DNA from 2 places in the Paenibacillus sp. FSL H8-0548 genome. Region 2 is predicted to be linked to the other one. Evidence: riboswitches for the same ligand, from Rfam matches in the RefSeq annotation. Region 2 holds a riboswitch; the other holds the start of a gene.
What was found. A riboswitch is a leader RNA that binds a small molecule or an ion and turns the genes downstream of it on or off. The one in region 2 is predicted to bind cyclic di-GMP.
Positions count from the first base shown of each region.

Region 1: it holds a riboswitch for cyclic di-GMP, as region 2 does, so the genes downstream of both, MHI37_RS05040 (EAL domain-containing protein) here and MHI37_RS02155 (hypothetical protein) in region 2, are expected to answer to the same signal.

Region 1 covers NZ_CP152049.1:1,215,410-1,218,842, forward strand. Annotated here, with positions in the region: gene MHI37_RS05035 (metallophosphoesterase) at 1-927, shown strand, start outside; cyclic di-GMP riboswitch class I at 1,009-1,094, shown strand; gene MHI37_RS05040 (EAL domain-containing protein) at 1,185-3,433, shown strand, end outside.
Region 2 covers NZ_CP152049.1:475,906-479,338, forward strand. Annotated here, with positions in the region: gene MHI37_RS02150 (acyltransferase) at 15-614, opposite strand; cyclic di-GMP riboswitch class I at 1,194-1,278, shown strand; gene MHI37_RS02155 (hypothetical protein) at 1,639-2,352, shown strand; gene MHI37_RS02160 (stalk domain-containing protein) at 2,451-3,383, shown strand.

The DNA.
Region 1 (3,433 bases), 740 kb from region 2:
AAGCTGGATCTAACTCCAGTGTACGAGAAGCTGCTGAATAGGTTTGGCGGCTATATGAAGGAAAACGACATTGCGATGCTGCTGCTCGATGGTGAGCTGCTTCCATGGCAAGCGCTCGGAGAAGGTCTCATTGACAAGCAGTTCAAGCCCATTGAGCAGGCGTTAAAGACGGAGCTGGCCTTCTTGCAGGCGAATGGCTTCGATGAAGCGTTCAATAAGCTTGTGGATAATTATAAGGAAAGCGGCTTTGAGCGGGATCAATTCCACCTTAGCAAAGGGGAGCTGAATGAAAAACATGGCTTAACCATTTATCAGAACTATAAACATGTTCATACGATGTTGGAGAAGCATAGACCTCTAGACGAGCATATTGAAGCCTATGTAACGTACAAGAAGCAGCTAGAGCTCTATGCAGAAGCAGGCGAACTTCAGTATAAGCCGTTTTCGCTGCTCAAAATGATATATCGTGATGGAAGTGAAGCATTGCCGGATTGGTGCACATCAGAGATGTATCGTTTCCTCAGCGATGATTCGTTTATTAAGCTGGATCTGATGAATACAGAGAGCTATGACCAGGCAGAGCAATACTTTCGAGCGCTCACGATAGATAATCATATGGAGGGTGTTGTCATTAAGCCTGAGCAAATAGTCCCGGAAGCCGTTCCTTATATGAAGGTGCGAAATGCAAGCTATATGTCCATTATTTATGGTTATGATTATCGCTTTCCGCATAAGTACCAGAAGCTGATCAAGCAGAAGAGCATTAACATGAAGCTTCGCACATCAATAAATGAGCATCGATTGGGACAGATCATGCTGGAAGTGCCGTTTTCTAACATATCACCGGAAAATGAAGCTTACCAATCGGCTGTTGCTAATCTCCTATTCGAGGTGGCTAGAGAGAAGGAAATTGACCCGAGATTGTAATTGAACCGAATATCACTGGTTTTGCTAATTTCATGATGGAATATATAAGCATTTTATGAAATACTGGTATAAGTAAATAGTCCTAGAAAAAAGCAAAGTTGTCGAAAGACAATGACGCAAAGCCAACAGGCCTAAAGGAAGTTTCCAAAGGTGGCTGGGTTGCCAAAAGGCTGAGTGATAATCGTTTAATATCCTCTTCCTTATAACATCAAGTTACCTCATCTGCAATATTAGGAAGGGATAAGGGATATTAGACAATGGAACTAGAAATTAAACATTTTACTGACAATATGACTAAATTTGATATTGTTCAAAAGGCAGCTAATTTAGGATTTTGGGCGTATGACCATACTTCGGAAAAAACGTCATGGTCCAACCAAATGTTCGCCATTTATGGCATGAGCTCTGATTTTATATTGAAGCAGGATCAATTATTTAACTTTGTTCATCCTGAAGATCGCGAGCGTGTGGCGCGGCAGCTTCTTGCATCGCAAGCATCAAAATCAGAGGATATTAGCAAGTATCGCATCGTTCGTCCAAGCGGTGAAGTGAGACTTGTGGTAGCAAATACTTCGTTTATTCTCGGTGATGACAATGAAATTGTGATGACTATCGGTACAGTTCAGGATCAGACGGAGAATGAAGTTTTGCAGCATTATAAATCAATATTTGAAAATAATCCTGACGCGGTTTTTTCGTTTAACCTAGATGGCCAGTTTATGTCATGCAATTCATCACTTGAGAAAATGTTTGGCTACACTCAGGACGAGGTTCTCGAATGTAATTTCTATCGTATTATCGAACAGGAAAGTATGGATTTAGCGATTCATTATATTGAGAAAACAGTCAAAACACTTGTACCTCAAAATTACGATACGACAGGTATAACTAAAAGCGGACAAACGGTCGAGCTTAATGTGACCAGTATACCGATTATTATTAATAATGAGCTAATTGGTATATATGGTATCGCTAAGGACATTACGCAGAAAAAGAGGATTGAACAATCCCTTACAGAAGCTGAGCTCAAATATCGGAGTATATTGGAGCAATCTATCGTCGGCATATTTGTCGCACAAGGGTCTTGCTTTGTCTATACAAATGAGCAGCTGAATAAGATGCTTGGTTACGATACATTAATCGGTATGGATGTCGGGGGAATCGTCTATCATAAGGATCGTGAAGCAGTCTTAAGTCAGGTCATGAAGCTCAATGAAGGGGAATCGATACCTAATTTTTGCCATCGGGCATATAAGCAGGACGGAACGATTATACACTGTGAGGTGCATTACAATCGTGTCTCTCATTTAGGAGAGAAAGCAATTGTAGGCATTGTCCTGGATATTACAGAACGGAGCAAAGCGGAGGAACTAAACCAATTTTTGGCGTATCACGACTATTTAACAGAGCTGCCGAATCGACGAAGGTTTGAAGAGCAGTTGAACAAGCTGCTAATCGTGAATGCGTACTATAAACAAAAACTGGCGGTAATGCTCATCGATCTGGATCGCTTCAAATATGTGAATGATACGCTGGGGCATCCGATAGGGGATGAGCTGCTCAAACAAATCGCTGACAGGCTGAGGAATAATCTTGGCAGCGGACAGGAAGTGTTCCGGCTTGGCGGAGATGAGTTTGCTATCATCCTATCTAATCTGCAGCAGCAAAGCGATATTACCAAGAGCTCTAATAAAATCATTGATTTGATTAAAAATCAATTTGTGATAGAAGGGTATGAGCTGAATGTAACGGCGAGTATTGGCATCTGTCAATCACCTGACGACGGGAGCACCGTAGAGTCGTTGATGAAAAACGGAGATGCCGCCCTTTATTTTGCCAAATCGAGAGGAAGAGATCAGTTTCAATGTTACTCTTCTTCATTAAGTGTACAAACATTTAAATTGTTCTCGCTCAGCAATGATTTGCGTAAAGCGCTCGGGAGAGGAGAGCTGTTTCTCGACTATATGCCTCGTGTACATACGGAATCGATGGAAATTGTCGGTGTAGAGGCACTGCTCCGCTGGAATCATCCGGATTGGGGGTTGGTGTCGCCAACAGAATTCATACCGATCGCAGAGGAGACGGGACTCATCGTTCCGATAGGTGAATGGGTGCTGCGTGAGGCTTGCATGCAGAACAAGCGTTGGCAGGCAATGGGCTTGGCACCGATTACCGTGTCGGTTAATTTTTCGGTACAACAGCTGCTCAAGCAAAATATATTGATTTCGATTGATCAAATTATCGAGGAAACAGGCTTGTCTCCGGATAGGCTGGAAATTGAAATAACAGAGAGCTCATTTATTAGCAACGAGAAGGTAGTGACAGAGCTGCTGCTTGAGCTGAAGAAGAGAAAAATTAAAGTATCGCTTGATGATTTTGGCACAGGCTATTCCTCTCTTTATTTATTGAAGCGCTTAGCTCTCCATTCCATAAAAATCGACAGGTCATTTGTCGAGGAAATGATGACAGAGCCTAGCAATAAGAGCATCATCGAGTGTATTATTCG
Region 2 (3,433 bases):
TAGTGATTGAGCATTTACTCGAAAACATTAATAGAATCGACACTTTTTATTACTTTAGCAGGATTGCCCCCAGCAACTACCATAGGGGGAATGTTTCTTGTTACAACGCTACCAGCTGCTATTACACTACCTTCTCCAATGGTTACGCCTGGAAGAATAATAGAATTAGCACCAATCCAAACGTTATTTTTGATAACAACAGGATTAGAATCACCAATTGTATTAATACGATTAGAGGGATTATCGAAAGACAAATCATGGCCACTACCATCTATGATTTGAGTATTGGCAGCAATCAAGCAATTCTTTCCTATTGAAATTTTCTCATAGGCGTGAATACAAGTACCATGAATTCTTGTATTATCACCTATAATTATTTCAGCGTTGGGTCTATCTGCATATAGCTTAACGGGTGAATGCATGTTAATGTGATAGCCCTTGTTTCTAGAATTTAATGTTACATTATTTCCCATTACTATCTTTCCTCCATTTCTAATATCCACAATTGGGGAGTCAATTACTTTTAGTTTTGTACCAAATGTGAGTCCTTTAGTTCTCTTGAGCTTATTAAAGATTAATTTTCTTTTAAGTCGATATATGATTTTTTGTAACATGAAAATATCGTCTCCCTATAATAGTATATAGTTGTATAATAACATTTAATTCATTATTAGGTTTACCAAAGTGAATAATATTTGCTATTAAGTTAAGTATGATCCATTAATAAAAAAACACAGTAAAAAATGGCGGAACAGTAAACTTTCTAAACAACACGTAAGTACCTTTTTATGAGGAAGATGATTTTGATTTTCCTGTCTCTCCGTATGTTGCAATGAAAAATGGTATGCTTCTGTGTCATACTTATCATAGCTTATACAGTACAATCAGCTTGAAAAGAATGGTCGAGGCAATAGAGGATACATTAGGAAAGAATGCTGAAATCAATAAAATATCTCTGCAGCTTGGAGATGTAAATAGGACATTTGCGAAAGTGAGCAAGGCAAAAGAAGTATTAGGATACAATCCTTCTTGTGATATTGAGGACGGGATAAGGAATTTTGTCGAATGGTATAAAGCTTCAAATGACAAATAAGCAATAACATATAGGCTGCTCTGTTCAATTTTTCCATTCAATCCTATACATCCCCCTACAATTTTGGTACGATACCACTAAATAAACAACTGCATAAACCGTACGATAAAGGCAAAACCATTGAAAAGTGGTGACGCAAAGCTAGAGGGGCTTATCTGTAATCAGAATGCCAGCCAGCTATCGAATATCGTACCTCCCGTCGTGGTTTATGTGAATAAATGGAGGGTCTTCATATGCTCATACGCGAAATTTTTGTACGTGAGTGGCATCAGCTTTGTATTGCATTTCATGAAAACCTATGGGAAGATTGCTTGGATGAAGAAAAGCGCATGGAACTCTATTTAAAGATCATATATCATAAGAATAAATTAGCGGCAGTCGCTCTTCCGTAAACCAACCCTTAGCGTACCCGTTATCGTTAAGAAGATGTTATATCCCAAGCTGACGCCTTATCCGTATAAGGTATCAGCTTGTTTTTTTTATCTAATAAAAGGAGAATCATATGTGGATATTGCTCTTGCAACCGCACATATGAACCAAAAACAATGAAAAAATGGAATATGAAACTTGCTATTCTTGCAGGTGCTGTCGTAATTATTGGTCTTGTGATCTATGGTGGTACGAGCTTGTATTCCAAGCTGAATCAAGTGAATGAGTTGAATGAACGTTTAAATGAATCGGCTGAGGCAGCCGAAGGATTGGAATCACCGGTTCCGACAAAGGAGCCAGCTGATCAAATAGAACAGACACCGGCTGCTGAGCCCACGCTAGCCCCAGAGCTAGTACCTTCTACTCAGCCTGACGATGTCATTCAGCCTACTCCCACTGCAACTTTGACACCTGAACAAGCGTCTAATAACGTAGACAAGGGTCAGAAGCCGGAGAAAGCAGCCACGAGTTCAGAAGAGAAGTCCCGGAAGAAGAAAGAAATTGATGCTTCGGTCACTGCCAAGCTAGATAACCTGAAGTCATCCTGCCAAGCAGCTAGTAGAAGTCTAATTCAGCAGATCACGGATGAGCTGAGTGGTAATGAGGATGCTACGCTTGCGGATATTCAGTCCAAGTATCTGAGTAAGGTCATAACGGCAGAGTCGGATTGTGATTTAAAGTTTAATGAATTGATAAGCAATGCCAAGAGTGAGTATAAAGCAGCCGAACTAGGCGATCAGCCCTTTCCTGATTGGAGCTCGCAATACGAGAATGCGAAGGCAGGGGCTAGAGCCGATGCGCTTGCTGCTATTGTAAATTCGATTAAGTAGCTATATAAGTTGAATTTAAAAAATGATCTACTCGCACAGCGTACAAAACGTAAATTTCTAGTTCAACTTATATGGTTCTATTATTTTGAGGAGGATCTATGAAACAGTCACGTATATTATCTATTTTTCTTGTTGCTATGATGCTATCTTCCGTATTTGCTGCCGCTGTATCGGCAGCGACGACAACAATCAAGGTCAAGACACAGCAGATTGGTCTGCAATTTGATGGACAAGCGCTTAAACTGCCTGACGGTCAGTATTCTTTTATATATGAAGGACGTACTTATGTGCCAATCCGTTATATCTCTTACGCGCTGCAAAAATCTGTGCACTGGGATGGCGCGAAGGCTGCAGTCTCAGAGCCGACAGAGAAAGAGCTTGCTGCGCTGAAGAAGCAGCTTCAAAGTGCAGCTGCGGGCAGCCAGAAGCCACAGGCAAGTGTTGAAATTGCGATTCAGCCTGTAAAGGCATCGTTGGTATTCGATGGGAAGACGGCATCCTTGCCGAGTGGGCAATCCATTTATAACTACAAAGGCTCTATCTATGTGCCGATTCGCTTCTTGTCTGAGTCAGTAGGGACGCAGATTAGCTTTGACCCTATTACGAAGACAGTTAGTGGAGAGTCTGCTGCATATCGAGCTGGGCAAGGAACAGGTGGAGGCGCCGTCGACGGTGGTACTACTGGTAATGCTGGCAGTGGCGGAACAGGCGGCGGAGTGGTTAAACCGACTTATGAGCAAATTACAGCAGATACCGAATTAAAGCTTGCTGCTTTGAAAGAAAGCTGCTGGGCGACTCTGACGGATATTGGTCTTCAATACCTGGCGGCAAGTGCTGTGGATCAACCTAGCATTAAGGAAAAAGGGCTTCAGAAGCTGAACAATTGCTCTGTAAAGTTTGAGGCGATTATGTCAGATGCTACAGCTAAGCTGACAACAAACGGATATAGCACGGATATTATTGCTACTTACCGTGATACCTTCAACAAAGAGCTGGAAGCAGGAAGAGCTCTTGCGGAGGGCATAGCTTAAAAACACAAAAAAAAGGGACAGTAGTGAAGTTGCATCGACTTCTCTATTGT